3 regions of the Bacillus sp. C-3-6 genome follow, and region 1 is predicted to be linked to each of the others. Evidence: riboswitches for the same ligand, from Rfam matches in the RefSeq annotation. Region 1 holds a riboswitch; each other region holds the start of a gene.
What was found. A riboswitch is a leader RNA that binds a small molecule or an ion and turns the genes downstream of it on or off. The one in region 1 is predicted to bind lysine.
Positions count from the first base shown of each region.

Region 2: it holds a riboswitch for lysine, as region 1 does, so the genes downstream of both, ACW0JX_RS08945 (aspartate kinase) here and ACW0JX_RS14970 (amino acid permease) in region 1, are expected to answer to the same signal.
Region 3: it holds a riboswitch for lysine, as region 1 does, so the genes downstream of both, lysA (diaminopimelate decarboxylase) here and ACW0JX_RS14970 (amino acid permease) in region 1, are expected to answer to the same signal.

Region 1 is NZ_CM137247.1:2,900,495-2,908,072, reverse strand. It holds gene ACW0JX_RS14995 (response regulator transcription factor) at 1-117, shown strand, start outside; gene ACW0JX_RS14990 (HAMP domain-containing sensor histidine kinase) at 126-1,361, shown strand; gene ACW0JX_RS14985 (hypothetical protein) at 1,411-2,217, shown strand; gene ACW0JX_RS14980 (DNA alkylation repair protein) at 2,332-3,102, opposite strand; gene ACW0JX_RS14975 (iron-sulfur cluster biosynthesis family protein) at 3,136-3,441, opposite strand; gene ACW0JX_RS14970 (amino acid permease) at 3,555-5,021, opposite strand; lysine riboswitch at 5,134-5,327, opposite strand; gene ACW0JX_RS14965 (GNAT family N-acetyltransferase) at 5,648-6,097, shown strand; gene ACW0JX_RS14960 (sulfite exporter TauE/SafE family protein) at 6,134-7,144, opposite strand; gene ACW0JX_RS14955 (VOC family protein) at 7,243-7,578, shown strand, end outside.
Region 2 is NZ_CM137247.1:1,720,803-1,728,380, forward strand. It holds gene ACW0JX_RS08940 (VOC family protein) at 1-439, opposite strand, end outside; gene ACW0JX_RS08945 (aspartate kinase) at 668-1,897, opposite strand; lysine riboswitch at 2,100-2,286, opposite strand; gene ACW0JX_RS08950 (DoxX-like family protein) at 2,478-3,386, shown strand; gene ACW0JX_RS08955 (DUF4166 domain-containing protein) at 3,391-4,002, shown strand; gene ACW0JX_RS08960 (YndJ family protein) at 4,008-5,633, shown strand; gene ACW0JX_RS08965 (NUDIX domain-containing protein) at 5,663-6,148, opposite strand; gene ACW0JX_RS08970 (MFS transporter) at 6,286-7,548, shown strand; gene ACW0JX_RS08975 (hypothetical protein) at 7,575-7,578, shown strand, end outside.
Region 3 is NZ_CM137247.1:1,391,276-1,398,853, forward strand. It holds gene ACW0JX_RS07210 (histidinol phosphate phosphatase domain-containing protein) at 1-929, shown strand, start outside; gene ACW0JX_RS07215 (DUF4025 domain-containing protein) at 998-1,165, shown strand; gene ACW0JX_RS07220 (NAD(P)-dependent oxidoreductase) at 1,310-2,281, shown strand; gene pssA (CDP-diacylglycerol--serine O-phosphatidyltransferase) at 2,312-3,013, opposite strand; gene ACW0JX_RS07230 (LTA synthase family protein) at 3,202-5,088, opposite strand; gene ACW0JX_RS07235 (DUF3888 domain-containing protein) at 5,343-5,738, shown strand; lysine riboswitch at 5,828-6,009, shown strand; gene lysA (diaminopimelate decarboxylase) at 6,190-7,506, shown strand.

The DNA of each region.
Region 1 (7,578 bases):
TTATCTGTATACATAAAGCGTTTAAGAGCTAAAGTTGAAGACAATCCTCAAAAACCACAGTTTATCGTTACCGAAAGAGGATATGGTTATCGTTGGAGCAAGGACGTGATTGGGTGAGCAAGATAATGAAAAATACCGAGTTAAAAAGCTATATGACGATACTAGCCGTCCTTTTATCTATATTTGTGATTTACCAATTTATTATTCAACAATTATTTTATGATCATTTGAAAAGAGACTCTATTGCAACATGGGGGGAAATTACAGCTAGGTTGGTAGAGCAGAATCCAGAAAATGAAGCGGAAATTATGAAAGTCTTATCAAGTCATTCGTCTCACTCAAGTAAATATCAGGAAAAAGGGACAGAGATCCTAAAGCAATATGGATTATATGAAGACTTGGATTCAAAATTTTTTCCTCACTTAAATAATCTAATTATTAATCACAATCAATTTATGATGTGGGGATTGATTGCTTTTGGATTTTTACTTTTTGTTGCAAACTACATGCAACAAAAAATTATTTTCAATAAGATTAGCCAGCTTACTAGAGCTGCAAAAAAGATAATCGAGGGAGATTACTCGGTTGTCATCAATGAAAATAAAGAGGGGGATTTCGCGAAACTGGCGATTTCATTTCGTTCAATGAGGGATATCATTAGAAAAAATATGCATGATTTGCTTGAAGAGAAACGGTTTTTAGGAGAAATGTTGCAGGATATATCTCATCAGTTAAAAACGCCGCTTTCAACTATTTCTATCTATAATGAAATGTTGTTAAATGAGAAACTATCCCGAGAGCAACAAGCTCAATTACTACAAAATAATGATATTCAGATTTCTAGAATGAATGTCTTAATTCAGAATTTGTTAAAAGTAGCAAAAATTGATGCAAAAGCGATTTCGTTTGATAAAGAGCCAGGGAATTTAGTAGATACGACTGAGGAAGTACTAAATCGCTTGCAAAGCATGATAAGTGATAAAAATATTTTGATTGATTGGAATGCACCAAGAGAAATAGTCGTTATTCACGACAAATTATGGATGCAGGAAGCTTTGTTAAACCTGTTGAAGAATGCAATCGAACATTCTAAACCCGGTGGTAAAATAATGATTCAGGCCAAAAATTCTCCAATCTATACAGAACTAGTAATCCAAGACTTTGGAGAGGGAATTTCAGCTGAAGAATTACCTCATATTTTTGAACGATTCTATAAATCAAGTAGTTCTAAAAAGCACGGATCGACCGGAATTGGATTGGCACTTGTCAAAGCTATTATAGAGGCACATCACGCCTTAATTACAGTTGAAAGTGAAAAAAATGCTTATACAAAATTTACAATTATTTTTATGAAATTTTAATAACAGTTTGGTATATATTTTAATCTTTTTAATATAAAGGGGTTTTTTTATGTTTAATAGATTGAAGTGTTTTCTTTTATCTGAGAAAGAAATAGTTGATACTGTGAAAAAATACAAGGAGGAAAAAATACACGTTTCCATAATAAAAGATTTTTTAGGGGATTTAATCATAATAAGAACTTTTACATTTTTAATGTTTGTTCCAGTATCAACTTTTATTTTTTCAGTTATAATTTATGGAGCTGTTTTCTTTTTATCAGGCATTAAGATTACTGTTTGGGGCATCACTATAATGTTATTAGTTCCAATAACATTACTTTTCTATATGAATATAACTAATACATCAATTATTATTACTGATTTAGTGAGAAAATTTTTATTAACCATAAAATATCTAAATCCATTTTACTCAATCATAAATAAACCTTGGCTCTTTATTTTTGAATTATTAATTGGTTTTTTATATGTATTTCTGCTATCTTTATTTTCTATTTGGATAGTATTACATTCATTAGAAATAGATTTTTCTGAATTTAGTTCGGAGGACAATCGAAGTTTTCAATTTTCAATTATTATTTTACATACAGCAATTTATTTGTTTATAAGAGTTCATGGCCAGTATTGTAAGACAACTAAGCAAAAAATTAAAAAGCTGAAAATGAAGTTTTATTTATGGTTTTGTTCTATGATTGCAAGTATTGTATATATATTTGAATCACTCTTTAATTATATGAATGGAATCCAAGCAATTTATTTTATTTTTGTTTTAATGATTGCTTTAGAAAGAACAGTGACACATTATAAGAAATTTATAGATTTTTTAGAATGTGAAAATTTGTATGAAAAATATTTTTAGAGAGAAAAGTCTTTTGAAATATAAAAAGTTATACCTACTAAATGCTGGACGAGTAAAAAAACGCTATTCTTTTTCTAGAATCATAGGAAAAGATAGCGTTTTTATTTAATATACTCAAAAACAAAAATCTTTTGGTAAAGTACCATTTTTAATCACCGTTCGTAACCCATGCTTTATAATCCAAGAGTTAATAGGATGCTGTTTATCACGTAATTGCTGTAACCACTGAAAAACGAGTTCTTTATCTTCTTTCGTAATATCGTTAATATGATTGGCTACAGATTTTTGAACATATTTAGAAGGGTCATTCATTAATGGTTCAAGAAGTTGTAAATTGTACTTAAAATCACCTTTTAGAGCTCCTATTTTTTTAGCCCAAGGAAGCCTTGGTCTTGTACCTTCAGAAACTAATCTCCTAATGTGGCTGTTTTCGTCATGAATCCACTGTTGTAATATGTTTAGTGTATCTTCATGGTATGTTTCAAGAAAGGGCCGAATGGCATATTCAGCAGTATTCCTTTTCGTTATTTCATACATTGCATTAAACGAGATTTTAAAATCGTTAAGCCCATATTTTTCAACGTATTTTGCAACAGGCATGTACATATATCCATTTGTAAATGTGCCTACTTCTGTTGTATTTTCTGGTCCTAATGTTTTCAGTAATATATGTATTGCGGCATTAAAATCTTTTTGTAAAGCATTGTGTAATTCATCTGCAATTACTTCAATACGCTGTTTTAACTCTAAATTTTCAACTTTACAAGCTACAGAATCTACAAAGATGCTTTTAGAGAAACAAGGATCGTGTTTACAAATAGAATCAGCTATTTTTTCTGCTAATTCTTCATTAAATAAAAATTTTAACGGAACATATTTACCCATTTTTTCACCTCGGTGGTCAAATGAAAACAATTTTTATTTTTTAATCGACAATCCATAAACCAAAGTCTCACTCGGAGTCGTAACACTAAAACCTGTCGTCTTATAATCAAGTTTCACCGTATCACCAGTGTAGTCTTTCGTGAATGAATCCATTTGTACGATAAGCTCTGCATCTTCATATACAACATCATCTGCGTTATATGTATCCCAAATTAAATCGACATCAACGAAAATACTACAAGAGTTCGTCATTGTTCCTCTAATGCGAACGATTTTTTTATCTTCACGTTCTAATCTATGTATAGCTGCTTTCGCTTCATCAGTAATGCGAATGTTCATTATATCCCAACCTTTATTTATATTTCCTTTATTATTGCAAAAACAGGAGCAATAGGGAAGTAAAGAGGTTTGCAACAAAAAACGAGCAAACAAATTTGTTTGCTCGTTTCACTTTATTTTAGTTCACATTTATCAAGTGGAATCACTTTTGTTTTTTTCGTAAATTTATAACCTAACCATAGTACTAAGAAGAGTGGTAAACCGATGTAAGAAACGAGTACACCGTTCCAATCAATTGCTTCACCCATAAATGCGCCGTAGTTTTGTCCTAAAATTACGATGATACAAAGTGTAAATGCGAAGATTGGACCGAATGGGAACCATTTTGCTCTATATGGTAAGTCATTTAAATCTTTTCCTTGTGCGATATATGCTTTACGGAAACGGTAATGACTAATTGCAATTCCAACCCATGCGATAAAACCAGACATTCCGGATGCGTTTAATAACCAAATGTATACAACACCATCACCGAATAAAGAAGCAATGAAAGCAATACTACCAACAATTGACGTTACGATTAACGCGTTAACAGGTACACCGCGGCTATCTAATTTACCAAGAAACTTTGGTGCTTTTCCTTGGCGTGCTAAATCCCAAAGCATACGAGTTGATGCATACATACCAGAGTTACCAGCAGATAGTACAGCAGTTAAAATAACAGCGTTCATAACAGAAGCAGCAAAGGCAACGCCCGCTTTTTCAAAAATAAGTGTAAACGGACTTACTGTAACATCACTTGCAGCAAGGCTTTCAGTTGTATAAGGAATTAATAAACCGATAACGAGAATCGCAAGGATATAGAATAAAAGAATACGCCAAAAGATTGAACGAATTGCTTTTGGGATATTACGTTCTGGATCAGACGTTTCACCAGCAGCTACTCCTAATAGTTCAGTACCTTGGAATGAGAAACCAGCTGCCATAAACACACCGATAATTGCCATGATACCGCCGTTAAATGGTGCATCTGCAACAGTGAAGTTTTTAAATCCAACCGTTTCACCGCCCATAATTCCAAAAATCATCATGAAACCAACAATTAAAAAGATAATAATTGTAACTACTTTAATAAGTGCGAACCAATATTCAGATTCACCAAACCCTTTAACAGATAAATAGTTTAAAAGGAAAATAATAGCTAAACATAATCCGCTCCAAATAAGAGAAGGGGTATCTGGGAACCAAAATTTCATAATTAATGTTACGGCTGCAAGTTCAGCAGCAATCGTAATTGCCCAGTTATACCAATAGTTCCATCCAAGTGCAAAGCCAAGTGATGGATCAACAAATTTTGTTGCATACGTGCTAAAAGATCCAGTAACAGGCATGTAAGCTGCAAGTTCAGCTAAGCTTGTCATTAAAAAATAAACCATAATTCCAATTGCGGCGTATGCAATTAATGCGCCACCAGGTCCAGCTGTATGGATGACACCACCGCTGGCAAGAAATAGTCCGGTACCAATTGTACCACCGAGAGAAATCATCGTAAGGTGACGAGATTTTAATCCGCGTTTTAATTCACCTTGTCCTTGTGTAGTTTGCGTTTTAGAGGTAGATTGATTTGTTGCGCTATTCATGTTCAACACTCCTTTTCTTGTAGGTTAGGAAGGAGCGGGGGAGAAAAATACAAAAAACCGCCAAAGGAATTTGGCGGAACGTTTCACAAATAACCACCCCATCATACCCTTCCGTTAAGATAGCACCCCACGTTTACACGGTAATTTTGTAAACGTGACAGTTCTGTTCCTTTCGGAGACAGCCCCAGCTCATATTTCCAGAGAAGAAATATAAACTTCGGCAACTTTTCCTTTCAAACGGAGTCAGCTGACATTCTCTGTGTCTCGTCCGTTTTACTATTAAAAGTCGCAACCTCTACCTCATCGGATTGATGAGGATTTATATATTGCTAAGATTTTTAATATATGGCAATTGTAATGACTTTCTGAATATATTGCAAGATATTTTGTTAGGAAAAGTCAAAAAATATCGGTTATTGTATAGGAAACGCTTGCAAAACTCCACCCGAACCTACTATTATGTAGCAATAAGCAAAGAAAAAATTGTTATACAAATGTTTCGCAAAAAATATTGAAAAACCCTCTAAATTAAAAGAAAATTCAGAAAAATATAATTCGACATTCATAATAAAGCCATATTATTTGTTATAATTAGAGTAACGTTTAAGCAAAAAGGGGAAATCAAAATGAAATTAGAAACAGAAAGGCTCTATATAGTGCCGTGTACAGAAGAGAGGATTCAAGTCGCTAACGAGCAAGGATACAATAGCGGCCCGCATATTGTAGGGCATGTAAAGAATGTAAAACAAGATGCAACTTTATTGCCATGGGGGGCGTGGTATGTTCTTCGAAAAGAAGATGATAGCATTTTAGGTGATATTGGGTTTAAAGGGAAACCAAACGAGGATCAAACAGTAGAAATTGGCTATGGATTCATTGAGAAATATTGGAATCAGGGCTATGCAACAGAAGCTGTAAAAGAACTAATCGATTGGGCTTTCAAAACAGGTGAGGTAGAAACAATAATTGCAGAGACACTTCTAGATAATTATAGTTCGATGCGTGTTTTAGAAAAGTTACATATGAAGAGAGTAAATGCTACAGAAACGATGATTAATTGGAAAATAGAAAAATAAAAAATACCGCTCTAAATTGGGCGGTATTTCTTATAGTTATGGTAGCATTTGCTTCTGATCATTCGGATACTCAGCCGTTGACGTATTAGGACGATTGGAATGATTACGAACAGCAATGAAAATAGAAATAATAACGACAAGACCAACTGCAACGTAAGAAAGTGAAATAATAGTTGGATCCACTTTAAATGTAGTAAGCAGTGTACGAATGTTTGTAAAGATAATAAGACCACCAACTAATACGCCAAGTAAATGAGAAGGAACGATGCGAACTAGCCATGCCGCGATTGGTGCCGCTACGATACCACCGAGCATGAGAGAAAATACCCAAACCCAGCTTACTTGTTCCCAGCCAAGTGAGATGAAGAAGCCAATTGTTGCAGCAAGTGAAACAGGAAATTCACTCGTATCTACAGATCCAATAACTTTTCTAGCTTCATTTCCTCTTGCTAGAAGAACGGGGGTCGTAATCGGCCCCCAACCACCGCCACCAGTTGAATCAACGAACCCAGCGAATAAACCAAGCGGTACAAGTTGTTTTGCAGACATACGCTTATTTGAAGTGACAATTTGTTTTTGAATGATGAATCGTAATAAAATATAAACCCCTAAAGTAAATAAAAATACGGAAATGTACGGTTTGATTACATCTCCAGGCAAGTTACTTAAAAAACATGCCCCAACAAATGCGCCGATTGCCCCAGGTAATGTAAGCCTGGAAACTGTATATTTATCAACGTTTCCAAATTTGATATGAGATGCGCCAGAAGCTGCAGTTGTAACGACTTCAGCTAAATGAACCGATGCGGAAGCTACAGCCGGTGCAATACCAAACATTAATAATAGTGAAGTAGACGTTACCCCATACGCCATTCCGAGTGCTCCATCGATCAATTGAGCGAAAAATCCAATAATAGCAAAGACAATTAATTTCTGCATAAATAATCCTCCTGTAATAATAAATGAAAAAGACACTTTTCCCGTATGAGAAAAGTGCCTTTGGTTTTTCCAATCAGCAATAATTAAATTTGTTTCATTATAATACATATTAATCGTATAAATCAACTAGGTTTTAAAGTTTTTGAATTGAATGAAAGAAAAATAAAATATACAATAAAAGGATGGAGAGAAAGGGGAGAAAGAATATGTTAGCATTTGATCATCTCGTTCACGCAGTGCAATCTACACCGGAGGAAGCGGCAAAACAAATGCAGAAGCTTGGATTTCATACCGCACTAGGCGGAGAGCATACTACTTGGGGTACTTGGAATAGTTTAAGTTATTTTGATTTATCATCTATAGAATTTTTAGCAGTTCAGCATGAAGAAAAAGCGAAAGAAGCAGAAAATCCATTAGTACAAGAAACAGTGGTGAAACTACAAAATGGAGAAGGAATGCTACAAATCGCGATCCGAACAGATGCAATTGAGGAGCTAGCAGTTAACTTTAATAAGTACGGCTTACATACGATAGGGCCATTT
Region 2 (7,578 bases), 1.2 Mb from region 1:
GTTCTTCCGCTAAACCGATTAAAATTCCTTCGACTCCACGAATGTAGCAGAGACGATACGAGTTCTCGTACTGAACTACTTCGCTAACGAGCTCTGCACCATGCTTAGTGAGTCTGGATACCATTTCGTCAATATCTTGAACGGTGAACATGACGCGTAGATAACCGAGGGCGTTTACAGGAGCTTTTCGGTGATCTGCTATAGTAGGAGGGGTGAGAAATCGCGAAAGTTCAATTCGGCTGTGGCCATCTGGAGTGACCATCATAGCAATCTCTACGCACTGAGAACCGAGTCCAGTTACGCGACCAGCCCATTCACCTTCGACATTGGCTCGACCTTCGAGATTCAAGCCAATCTCCTCAAAGAAAGAGATTGCGTCATCAAGGGATTCTACAACGATGCTGACATTGTCCATTCGTAGTAATTTGTTTTTTGCCATAGTCTTATCTCCTTATGTATAAAAATTTATTATTTAATCATCCTCATAATTATACTACTAAGTAGTTACAAATTCCTTTCAGTCAAAAACACCTTGTCATAGTATAGGAAAATGTGACAAGGTGTTTTTTTATATGTCATATAGCATCTTGTTAACGAACAGCTTTTATTTAATAGGAAGGAAGTAGATTAATATGATTTTTTTATAAGTGTTACTGAGCATATCAAATTAGCTCATTTGTACTAAAGGCCCAATTTTCGCCATAAATGATTGATGTAGCGCCTCAACCCCTGTTACTAAATGAAGGCGGTCAATAACGACAGACACTTTAATTTCTGATGTACTTACCATTTTAATATGAATATCTTCTTCTTTTAAAGTAGTAAACATATTTGCAGCGACACCAGGGTTAGATACCATGCCAGATCCTACGATTGATACTTTTGCTAAGTGATTTTCATGTTCTACAGATTCGTAGTGGAGAGTTTCTTGATTTTGTTCCAAAACTTTTAAAGTTTCTCTTAAATCATTCGAGTGAATGGAGAAAGAGAGATGTACAGTTCCTTCATTTGTAATACTTTGAATGATGATATCTACATTAATGTGTGCTGCTGCTAATGTAGAGAAAACTGTTGAAAGCGAGCCTTGTTCTAGTCCTTTAATTGTGACACGTGTAATGTTATCCTCAAATGCAATACCTTTAACGATTGATTGTTGTTCCATGTTACATTCTCCTTTTACAATTGTTCCGTTTTCTTGTTCCATACTTGAGCGAACTTCTAAAACTACGTTATGATTTTTAGCAAACTCAACAGCGCGCGGGTGTAATACGCCAGCACCGAGATTAGCAAGCTCTAACATTTCGTCATAAGAAATTTCGTCTAATTTGTAAGCGTCTTTTACAACTCGTGGGTCCGTTGTATATACGCCTGTCACATCCGTATAAATATCACATTTTTTTGCTTTAAGTGCAGCGGCTAGTGCGACAGCAGTCGTATCAGAGCCACCACGGCCAAGCGTTGTAATTTCATTTTCTACACTTATACCTTGGAAACCAGCTACGATAACAATTGTGCCTTCAGCAAGATAAGATTGAATACGATCTGTATGAATGTCAGTAATCCGTGCACTACTATGTACAGATTCTGTCGTAAGACCAGCTTGCCACCCTGTTAATGAAATTGCACGATAGCCTTTTGCTTGCAGTGCCATTGTTAATAATGAAATAGTTACTTGTTCTCCTGTAGATAGAAGCATATCCATTTCACGTTTACTTGGATTTTCTGTAATAACGTTAGCGAGTGCGACAAGTTCATCCGTGCTTTTTCCCATTGCTGAAACGACAGAGACAACGCTATGACCTCGTTCATATTCTTCAATAATTAAATTTGCTACATGTTGAATGCGCTCGACGCTTCCGACAGAAGTGCCACCAAATTTTTGAACAGTTGTTTCCATTACAAATTCCTTCTTTCGTCTATTTTTAAGAATAGATTAGGAAATATATAAATCCCAATACTCCTGTAGTTACCAGAAAGACAAACAAAAAACACCATCTCAAATAAGTGAGGATGGTGCTGTTACAGGAAAAGGGAAACAGAAAACGGAGCTAATAAAAAAACCGCCAAAAAAGGAATATCATAAAAAATGATATCTCTTTTTTGTAGATAGCTCTTCATACGTACACGTCTGTACATATGACAGTTCTGTTTCTATTCGAAAACAGCCCCAATTGATAAATGCAGAGAAACTTATCAATTTCGGCAATACTTCCTTTCATCTAAGTTCATAGACATCTCTGTGTCTCCATTAGAATACTCATAAGTATCGCAACCTCTATCTCACGTTTTAGGCGAGAGTGTTTGATTTATGAAGTTGTTGGTAACATTTGTTTTATAATAATTTAAATTTTTCGGGGAATCAAGTGTTTTGTATATATTTTAAAAATTCTTTCTTTTTCTGAGGGAGTTTGTGAAAAATGTAGCAAAATAAATTCATTGCATGTACATTAAACTTATAGTGCATAGGAGGTGGGAGAATGAAAAGGAAACAGCCTATTTATGTTGCGACAAAAATGAACACGACGATGGGAAAATTATGGGAATATACGCAAGAACCAGATATACATACAGAGTGGGATGCTCGCTTTACTGAAATTTCGTATTTAGAGAAAAAAGAAGGAGAACCACAGAAGTTTTTGTATAAAACAAAGATTGGATTTGGGCTTGAAATAGCTGGAGAAGGGGAATCAATAGGTGAAATAAGAAAAGAAACTGGTGAAAGAATTTCTTCTTTAAAATTTTGGACGGATAATACATTATCTCTTATTAAAATAGGACGTGGTTATTGGAAGTATACGCCGAATAAAGAATACATCCATTTTGAGACACAATATGATTATGATACAAGATTTGGTCGTATAGGAAATGTGATAGATTCCTATATTTTTCGTCCGTTATTAGGTTGGGCGACTGCTTGGAGTTTTGATGCCTTAAAATTATGGTTAGAAAAGGGGCTTCATCCTAGGTTACTAATTAGAAGAACAATGACGTATTGGCTCGTATGTTTTTTATTTGCTTTTGTATGGATATATCAAGGGATAGTGCCAAAACTACTTTTTACTCATTTAGAAGAAGTAAAGATGCTTTCTGTATTAATCGGTTCAAATGAAAATAGTGTATATATACTTAAAATAATTGGGGTGTTAGAAATAATTTTCGGTGTTGTATGGCTGTTGCCAATAACAAAACGAAAATTATTTATACTGCATATTATTGTATTACTAGTTTTAACATTAGCGGCAGGATTTACGAATATTGCAAGCTTTACAGGGCCGTTTAATCCGATTACATTAAATGTTCTTCTAATGGGGTTATCAATTGTCGGTTATATAAATAGTTTCGATTTACCAAGAGCGAAAAATTGCAATAGGGCGAGAAAGGGATAAGTGTATGGCTAATATATATGAACGATTATTAGGGGATACCTATAAAAATCTTCATCCTGAATTGCAGAAGCGTTATGCGATTACAGAAGAGAATAGTTTTACAGGTGAAGGAAAGATGGATGAAATTTACGGTGGCTCTTTTTTCGTGAAATTTATATTAAAAATTGCATCGAAGTTTCGAATGTTTTTCTCGGAACGAGGAGAGGAAATCCCATTTACGATACAAAACATAGCTGAGCGAGATGAATATGGACAAGAATTAGTAAGGTGGAACCGTACTTTTTATTTTCATAATAAGAAAAGATATTTTAACGCAGTTATGCAATTGGATGGAAACGAAAATGAAATTGTAGATTATTTTGGCGAACCACATTTACTCGTTTCTACACTGCATTTTCATATCGATGAGTTAGGGGCAATGCATATTTCTTCAAAGAAACAATGGTTTTATATGTTTGGAAGAAAAATGCCGTTACCAAAATTTTTGTATGGTGAAGCAAAAATTGTTGAAAGTTATGATGCAACACTACAGTGTTTTCGAATTCATGTACAAGTACGAAACCCGTTAATTGGCTCGCTTTTTTCATATAAGGGAACATTTGTGGAAAGGAAATAAACGATATGAAAAATATAATATTTGGGCTTGCTTGTTATGTTGTTTTTCTAATATATGAGTGGTCGAATATAAATCCTGTTGAAGCAATTATATTATTATCTGTTTTATTATTTATACCAATGTCACTTTGTATTAGTGATAAAAGAAAAAGAGATGGATCGTATTTATTATTTTATAAATTCGTATCGTTTTTATATCCAATCGCAGCAATTTGTGCAATGCTAGCTTTCGTCACAAATCACTATTTATTTGCGCTAGTTTGGTTTGTATATACAGGAATTGTTGCGTTATTTGGTGTAAGTAGATTGCTAGAAAGAGGATGGAAGCCGTTAGAGGAGACCGTCATAGATAGTGCGTTTATTTATTTGTTTTTAGGTGGTTTTTGGTTTTTTGCTTCAGTAGCAAAACTTTCAATTATGCATTTTAGCTCTGACATTGTTTTACTCACAGCTGCACATTTTCATTATTCGGCGTTTCTATTGCCATTATCAGCTGGTTTAATAGGGAGAAAAAGAGAAAAGAGAAGTAAAGTGTATGATGCTATTATGTTTATCATCATGATTTCACCTATGACAGTTGCAATAGGAATTACATACTCAAGAATATTTGAATTTTTTGCAGTGTTCCTATATTTATGTGCGATTTATGGGTATGGATTTTACGTTTGGAGAGCAAAATTTAATGCTATCAGTGCAAAGATTCTTCTAATCGTTTCGTCTAGTACACTCATGGTTACAATTATGTTCTCACTTATATATTCATACGGGAATTTGAAGCATGTCTTGACGATTACCATTGCTCAAATGGTTTGGATTCACGGTGTTGTCAACGGAATTGGAGTAGCGTTACCGGCATTTGTCGGCTGGGTGATCGAAAAGAGTGTTCCGAATTATAAATACTATGGGAAACCAATGAGTAAGTTAAGAGGAAATATGGCAATTGGTGAGGCTTATTTATATAGCAGCAATTTAGTAGACAGTAAGGAATACAACGGTTTAGTTGATAAAGTAAATGACTTTCATAGTGAGGCATTTGATGTGAAGAAGGTTCCTTTAAGTATTATTCATTTTTATGAAAATACAGCAGAGTATGAATTGCAATCGAATATTAAATGGGCTCGTTGGTTCCGTCCGTTCGCACTTTGCTATGAGAAAATGAGTAAGCGTGTAGAACAAATACATTTAGGGATGGGCGGCAATTGGGAAACGATGCATGGCTCTATCATTAGTGTCATAGATGAGAAAGATGGAAGAGAGAATGTAAGGGCTTGGCTAAGAAAAAATGAAGCAGGTAAATCTATTTTTGTAGCTCTTTATTCAAAGCATACAAATAAGAATGAGACATATATGAATATCGCCTTACCTTTACCTTATTCGAATATGACTGGTATTTTGAAACTATATAATGATAGTCATGATTTAATTATTACTAGTAAGTTAAGAGAAAATGGTCAGGGAGATGAGGGGATTTATTTACATACTCGGTTCTTGACAATCCGTTTACCGTTAGCAGAGACTATCATCATTACAGAGGATAAGGATAAAATGTTAACAGCTCATCATAGCATGTGGCTATTTGGACTTGAATTTTTACATATTCATTATAAGATTGAAAAAATTGCACAGAAGTAAGAAAGGCTTGGATGGGTTTCCAAGCTTTTTTATGTATGGGTAATTGTCATAGAAATTTGTTTATTTAGCTCATTATCCCAAACACGTTGAATTTCAAAAGTGCCTGTTTCAAAAAATAATGGGAATCTATCTTTAAACCAAGTTTGCATAGGTAGCTTTAGTGCTGTATCGATTGGTATCCATAATAATTCACCCTCAGGAGGATTCAAAAGAAGTTCACCTTCAAATGAGTCTGTCCAATAGTTAAATACCATATATCGAACATTACCTTTCGGATTGACATATTCATCTAATCCTTTAAAAGTTAAATTGGAAACAAGTAATCCAGTTTCTTCTTTTACTTCTCTTATAGCGGCTTGAACGATACTTTCGGGGAAATCTACTTTGCCGCCAGGAGCGATGTAGCCAGGGAAACCTCGATGGCTGGGGCGTTTTATGAGTAAAATTTCATTGTTACGTTGGATCATACACATTGTATAGATCTGATGTTCGATGTTATGTGAATTTGGAGGCATAATGATGTATTCTCCTTTATATTTTTTTGATAATTTTACCATAACATAATTGTTTCTTATATAATTAGAAATGGAATGTTATAAATTTTCAGTTATATATTATAAATTCTATAGTCATTCGAAAAGAGGGGAGAGACATGCAAGGAGAAATACAAAAGGAGAAAAGTTTGGGTTATGTTGGTAAATTATTATTACCGGTTAAAGTATCACCACACTTTAAATTTTTATGGATTGGACAATTACTCTCGGTCTTAGGTAGTTCGATAACTATGGTCATACTCCCAGTTGTTGTGTATTCATTAACTGGTTCAACAGTTGTAATGGGGATGACGATGGCAATGTACATGCTACCTAATATTCTTGCCTTACCGTTTGCGGGTTTAGTTGTAGACCGAATTGATCGGGTTAAATTAATGTTATTTACGGATATAATCCGCTGTATATTAATGCTATTACTTGCATCGCTTATATTTATGGATTTATTAACAATTACAATTTTATATATTCTCGTTGCCTTATACGGACTTATGGAAGGGATATTCCAACCAGCATATGCTGCTGTAAGAGCGAAAGTATTTGTTCCTGAAATTCGTAATGCAGCTAACGCACTCACTCAAATGAGTAATCAAGGTATACGATTAATTGGACCAGCACTTGGTGGGTTAATCGTATCGGTTGCGTCTGCAGGGATAGGCTTCGGACTAGATGCAGTAACGTACTTATTATCATTTTTATGTTTATTATTTTTAAAAGAAATTAAGTTTAAAAAAGTAAAGTCTATTGAAAAGAGTAACATTGATTACAAACAAGAGTTTATGGCAGGTGTTTTCGTTTTAAAAAGTCATCCTTGGCTATGGATTACAATTTTAGTCTTTTCTTTTATAAATATTTGTTATGCCGGCATTATCGTCGTATTAATTCCATGGTTATTTAATGTTCATCATCATTTTGAAGCTTACGTGTATGGACTTGGCATGGCCTTTTCTGGTGGTGGAGCTGTAATTGCTGCATTAATATTTGGTGGGAAAGAGCGGTGGCAGAAGAGAGGATTACTGGCTTATGGAGGTGTTTTAATTAGTGGGATTGCTTTATTAATTATGCCATTCATTTCTTGGGCACCTGCTTTAATATTCTTAATGGCAATTGAAGGATTCGGCATGATGATATTTGGACTCATTTGGGAAACGAGTTTACAGGAGCTTGTACCAGAAGAAGCGTTCGGAAGAGTGGCAAGCCTTGATATGTTGGGTTCTTTTGCTTTATTGCCATTAGGGTACGTAGTTGTAGGCTGGTTAGCTACTGTCATAGGTGGCGAGATAACTATTATAACACTAGCTAGTTTAGTAATTTTAACAATTGGAATCGCATTGTCTGTACCGAGTATTCGTCGATTTGATTGATTATATGGGAAAAGAGGGCGATATGCATGA
Region 3 (7,578 bases), 1.5 Mb from region 1:
AACCGCTTCAAGAAAGGCATTCTATGGATTGGCTTATGAAAACACAAGAGCGTTTGCAAAAACGTGTGAAGGAAGGGCCATTTACAACAGAATGGATAGATCTATATTTAGAAGAAGCTGTGCGAAAAGGAATAAAAGAAGTGGGAATTGTTGATCATCTATATCGTTTTCATGAAGCGAAAGGATATTATGAAAAATATGTAGATATTAGTGATTCTAAGCTCGGTCGTATACAGAAAGAATGGTTAGATCAAGTAAGGGTAGTTTCACTGTATGATTTTACAAAGGCAATTGAAGAGGCGAAAGAACGATGGAGTAAAAGAGGTGTCACACTTAAACTTGGAATTGAAGCGGATTATTTTATTGGTTGTGAAGGAGAGTTAAAAGAATTATTAGCGCTAGGAGACTTTGATTATGTAATTGGCTCCGTTCATTTTCTAAATGGCTGGGGATTTGATAATCCAGATACGAAAGAATATTTTGAGGTGCATGACCTACGCGCATTATACGATACGTTTTTTAAAACAGTTGAGAGTGCGATTCGTACCGAGTTATTTGATATTATCGCTCATCTAGATAATATAAAGGTATTTAATTATCGATTGGATGAGAATGAACAGCTTTCTTATTATGAGGAAATTGCCTGTGCGTTAGTAGAAACGAATACGGCAACAGAAATAAATGCAGGATTGTACTATCGTTATCCTGTTCGTGAAATGTGCCCAAGTCCACTATATTTACAAGTATTAGCTAAGTATGGTGTTCCAATTACGATTTCTTCGGATGCCCATTATCCAAATGATTTAGGGAACTATGTACAAGAGAATGTACAAACATTACGAGCGCACGGTGTTACTCAGGTTGCAACATTTACGAAGCGAGCAAGAGTAATGAGGTCGCTTGAAGAAGAAGTAACAAATTCAAAATGAAACGCAATTTTTTGATGAAAACCACCCTTTTTGTTCAAAATAAGAAAGAATGAAAAGGAGGGTAAGAAATGGCGAAACAACAAAATAAACAAAATGTACAAGTTGCACAGCAACAAGCTTATACTTCTGAAACGAATTCTGCATCTCAATCGGTTATTGAGGAGCAAATTAGCGATACGGTTGCAGAAGGAACTATTGATGTGAAGCTCGGAAAAGAATCGCAGGAAAAAGCGTAAGAAGAGGGGAGAGTTGCATCTCCTCTTTTTTCATGGAAAAGTGTCGATTTTCAAAACTATAATCAAATTCCTTGGTTTTTATATGTGGATTTCTTACAATGAAATATAAGAGATATCTTATTTTCTATAGAAGAGGTGTTAGTAGTGGCAAAAATATTAGTAGCGGGAAAAATTCCGGAAATTGGATTAGAACTATTAAAAGATCATGATGTAGAAATGTACGATAAAGAGGAATTAATTTCTATAGATGAATTAACAGAGCGTGTAAAAGATAAAGATGCATTGTTAAGTTTACTTTCGACAAAGGTGCCAAAAGAAGTTATTGATGCAGCGTCTCATTTAAAGATTGTTGCAAACTATGGTGCTGGTTACGACAATATTGATTACACGTATGCGGGTGAAAAAGGAATTGCAGTTACGAATACACCGAAAGTATCAACGGAAGCGACTGCAGAATTAACATTTGCACTTCTTTTAGCAGCGGCGCGTAGAATTCCTGAAGGGGATACGTTATGTCGTACGACTGGATTTAACGGGTGGGCACCGTTATTTTTCTTAGGACGAGAAGTCCACGGTAAGACAATCGGAATTATTGGTCTTGGAGAAATCGGGAAGGCTGTTGCAAAACGTGCGAAAGCATTTGGAATGGATGTTTTATATACAGGGCCAAATCGTAAGTTTGAAGCTGAAAGTGAACTGGGAGCAACGTATGTGACGTTGGAAAAATTATTACAAACAGCAGATTTTATTACAATTAACTGTGCTTATAATCCGAAATTACATCATATGATTGATGAAGAGCAGTTTAAAATGATGAAGAAAACAGCGTATATTGTAAATGCTTCACGTGGACCAATTATGAATGAAGCAGCACTTGCTTATGCATTAAAAACGAATGAAATTGAAGGGGCAGCTCTTGATGTGTTTGAATTTGAACCGAAAATTACAGAAGAGCTAAAAGAGTTAAAGAATGTAGTACTTGCTCCACACGTAGGGAATGCAACGTTTGAAACTCGTGATGCGATGGCTGAAATGGCTGTCAGAAATATTTTAGCTGTATTAAACGGCGAAGAGCCAGTAACACCTGTAAATCAAAAGGTATTAGTCACAAAATAAAAAGAAACCTTCCGGACTCGGAAGGTTTTCTTATTTTTCTTTATTCGCTTTTTTAGACGGTCTTTGTCTAATGAATTGAGATAACATGTACAAAATATATAGTGGAATGGCAATGAATAAGAAAACAGAAAAATTGCCAAATCCTGTTTGATACATTGTAATAATGATTCCAACTAAAAATAGTGTAATAATGATGCTATATCGTGGAATTGGTACATCTTTTAAACTTGGGATACGAATGCGGCTCACCATTAAAAATGCGAACGTTACAAATACGGTAATAAGAACGATTTTTGGAATGGTATGTGAAAATAATGTTAAGAAAGCAACAAGCCCTCCCGCTGCTGTAATCGGTACTCCAGTGAAATATTTCATTGAAGTAGAAGATGGTGTTACATTAAATCGTGCTAAACGATATGCTCCGAAAAGAGGGAATAATCCCGCTATGTATAATCCGATGATTCCGTAGTTTGAGAAAGATGTGTAATACATTAAAACAGCAGGTGCTGCACCAAATGTTACGACATCTGCAAGCGAGTCGAGCTCTTTTCCCATTTGTGAATCAACACGTAATAAACGAGCAACACGACCATCAAGACTATCTAACATCATCCCGATAAGTACTAAAATAGCAGCTGATTTATAATATCCTAAAGATGCATAGCCGATTGATAAAAATCCGCTATATAAATTTCCGAGCGTAAATAAGTTTGGAATAGCTGCTCTATACAAAATCTGATCCCTTGCTTTCTGTAATAAATTCTTAATTAGTGTATGAAAGTTTACTTATTTTATCATACCATAAATTTATTCCTCATACGAAAGAAATTACCAATTTGTGAAAGATTTCATAGAAGGATGATTTAAAAATTAAGTGAAAATAAAAAGAGGAAGCAACTTGTATAAAGTTGCTTCCTTTACTATTCAAATTTCGTTGTCATCGTTCCAGTTTTATATTGATTATTAGGATCGAAACGTAATAAATCTCCATAAATTAATTTATCGGAGAGTTTTAATTCTGTTTTTGTTTTTTCAATATACGGCTGACATAGCGTCATATCAGCTTCTTCACCCGTACTTCTTTTGTAGCACATATTTTTTGTATAAACATACTCTTCAGAAACAAAGCTACCATCACGCATTACCATAAGCGGGTCTTTTTCTTTAATAAATAAGTCAGTTCCAAATTCAACGGATTTATTTGTTTTAATACCAAGTAAATGAAGGAGCGTTGGTTTAATATCAATTTGACCAGATACTTTAGAAACAACTTTGCCTTCTTGACCAGGCACATGAATAATAAGAGGAACTCGTTGTAATTGCATAGAATCGAATGGTGTAATAGTATCTTTTCCTAGGAACTGTGCCATAGCTGCGTTATGATTTTCGGAAATACCATAATGATCACCATAAATGACAATAACGGAATTATCATACAGTCCTTCTTCTTTTAATTGTTTAATAAATAATTTAAGAGCTTCATCTGTGTAACGAACAGTTGGGAAGTAGCGGTTTACAACACCACTTTCTGAGTTGAATTCATCAACATATTGGTCTTCCGGATTTAGAAGAAACGGAAAATGATTTGTTAATGTAATAAATTTTGTATAGAACGGTTGCGGTAAAGATTTTAACTTTGGAATAGATTGTTCAAAGAACTGTTTATCTTTTAATCCCCAACCGACAGACATTTGTTCCGTTCCTGCGTAATCATTTAAATTAAAGTAACGATCATATCCAAGCGCAGGATACATTACATCCCGATTCCAAAACGTTTTATCATTTGAATGGAAGACGGCAGAAGAATATCCGTATTTCTTTAATTGTTCTGGTGTCGCTGTGTATTCGTTTGTTGCATGAGTAAAGAATACAGAACCACGATCTAGCGGATAAAGTGAGTTTTCAACGATAAATTCAGCATCAGAAGTTTTGCCTTGTCCAGTTTGATGATAGAAGTTATCGAAATAGAAACTATCCTTAATAAATTCATTTAAAAATGGGGTAATTTCTTTTCCATTTATTTTTTTATTAATAACAAAGCTTTGTGTAGATTCCATTGAAATTAAAATTACATTTTTACCTTTTGCAGCTCCAAATAAGTTTTTATCAACTTGTTTGTCTTTTGAGTCTGTATAGTTTTTGATTTCAGAAAATCCATCCCCACTTGCAAATACACGCTCAGCTGAAGACTTGGATTGAAGTGTAATATCAAATAGATGATATGTGTATAAACCTAAATTCTTTACGACAGTTTGACGGTCAAATGAGCGCGAGAACATTTGTGGTTTATAAATAACTGATACAACAATTTGTAGTGCTAATAAAGCTGTTACACCGCTAAAGAAAGTTCGCTTCTCTGAGCGGGAAAGTGGTGTTTTGTCGCCAAATGATGGGAATTTACGCGAAATAAACATTAAAATAATTGCATCTGCAAATAAAAGTAATGTTTTGTACGTAAAGAGTTCTTTTATACTTGTCCCTAAATCAGCCATATTGTTTGTTTGGAATAAAACCGGGAAAGTAACGAAATCGTTATAGAACCCATAAAACATTGCGTTTCCAAATAAAATAAATGACAGTATAAAACTGATTCCAATTATAATTCGGTTTCGGTGCTTAGATGCAAGTAAAGCTAAGCCGAAAAATAAAAGTAACGCAGCTAGTGGATTAATAAAAAGCATGAATTCTTCAAAGAAATTATCAATTTTAATATCAAATGCTAGCTTGTACACAATATATGTTTTAATCCATAGTAAAACGACTGCAACGAGTGCAAATCGCAGTTTTGGAAACAGATGTTGTAGCATAATATACTCCTCTCCTAAAAAGCATGACAGTTCTTGTGAGTCAGTTTGCTTAACGACTCATTTTATATATACGAACAGTCCTTTGTTATTATGATTATTATACTATGAGTATCATTATACGAAAATAAAAGAGAGTTGTGGGCTTTTTTATAATAATCGAGTAGAAAAAGAGTGGTGGGAGACAATAAAACAGAATTTCTATGTATGATAATTATCGTACGCAGAAAGAATCGCGTGATAATACGGAGGTTATAATGCGAAAATTATTATATTTTATAGCATGTAGTAGTGTTATACTTTTTACCTCACCGAGTGTGTCAATAGCTCAATATGATGCACCTCTTATGGAAGATGCACTTTATTCTGTTTTATTTCCAAAAATAAATAAAGCAATTGAAAAACAATATGGAAGTTTGAAACCGTATCAATGTCCTAAAATTATTAGTTTAAAAAAAGTGTATAGCGGTACATATTTATTTCAAGCAAGTATTGAAGTGACAAAGTATGAACGTGTTGCTGGGAAAATTGCTCCCCCATTTGAGAAGGTAACGATTACATTTAATAACGAAGAAGGCGAATGGGAAGTGAAAAAGATTTCAGTAAAGCGCTTACCAAATGATGCAAAATTAAACTGTAAAAAAACAATATAAAAAATTGTTTGACAAATAAAATGGTCCTTTGGTATTGTTAATAGCAACAATTAGATGTTTGAAAATTAAATAGACTTACCTCATCTACTCTCAAAGGTAGAGGCCGCGATAGGAAAGAGTAAGCTATGGGAGATTTCATGGAATCTGTGATCATAGGCTGAAAGGGACTATTGCCGAAATATAAGAATAACCATCTTATTCATATATTGGGACTACATTGAATAAATGTAGTACTGTCATAAGATTTATTTTATGGAGAGCTATTTGGAGATGTTGATGCGGTTTCTTATTTTGAGGAGATAACAACTCGTTTATTTTTTCAATATATATTTTTCCTAATAAGAAACGCGTGTGAACATTGTTCCGCGCGTTTTTTGTCTATCTAAAAGCGTGCTGCAATGAATAGAAGATTGGGGTTATGAGTTTTAGAGGAAATAAGGGAGGAATTTAAATGTATTTACACGGCACAAGCCGAATTAATGGGCAAGGACACTTAGAAATTGGAGGGTGCGATACGACGCAGCTAGCAAAGCAATACGGAACACCACTTTATGTATACGATGAAGAGTCTATTCGAGGAAAATGCCGAGCATTTCATCGTGCTTTTAAAGAAAGTGGTTTCTCTTATCAAGTAGCATATGCAAGCAAGGCGTTCTTGTGCATGGAGATGTGCCGAGTAGCTCGTGAAGAGAATATGTCATTAGACGTTGTTTCTGGAGGAGAATTATATACTGCGCTCCAAGCAGGATTTCCAGCATCACGTATTCATTTTCATGGAAATAATAAAACAGAAGAAGAGATAGTGATGGCTCTTCAGGCGAATATCGGTTGTTTTGTCGTAGATAATTTCTTTGAATTAGAAGTTTTACACGATTTAGCGATGCAACATGGAAAGTTTGTGAACATATTAATTCGTGTAACGCCTGGAGTAGAGGCGCACACACATGAATATATTACAACAGGCCAAGATGATTCGAAATTTGGATTTGGCGTTTCAAACGGTCAAGCGATACAGGCAATTGGATTTGCTTTACAAAAATCCAATTATAATGTGCTAGGGATTCATTCACATATCGGATCGCAAATATTTGAAACAGCTGGCTTTGTTCGAGCGATTGAAGTTCTTCGCCAATTTTTAGAAGAAGTGAGAGAGCAAACAAACTATGTAGTAAAAGTGTTAAATGTAGGCGGGGGATTTGGAATACGCTACACAGAGTCGGATACACCGTTAACTCTTGAGACATATGTGCGAGCTGTAACAAGTGCAGTGAGAGAACAATTTACTGTATGTGAATATCCATTGCCAGAAATATGGATTGAACCAGGCCGTAGCATTGTAGGTGATGCTGGGACAACAATTTATACAGTTGGGTCTGTGAAAGATATTCCTGGTATTCGGAAATATGTATCAGTCGATGGTGGAATGACAGATAATTTAAGACCTGCTTTATATAGTGCGCGTTATGAAGCAATGTTAGCGAATCGAGGGAATGATGAGAATGAGGAACTCGTTTCGATTGCGGGGAAATGTTGTGAGAGCGGAGATATGTTGATTTGGGATATTCATTTACCGAAAGTCGCTTCTGCTGATTTACTAGCAGTTTCCTGTACAGGAGCCTACGGGTACTCGATGGCGAATAATTACAATCGGATTCGAAGACCAGCCGTTGTCTTTGCAAAAGGCGGAACATCGCAAGTAGTTGTGGAACGCGAAACATATGAAAATATTATTGGGAACGATCGCATACGTATTAAAGAGCTTGTTTAAATAGAAAAAGGAGTTGTTCGGATGGGCAATTCCTTTTTTGTAAAATAAAATAATTAAAATATATCGGAAAAC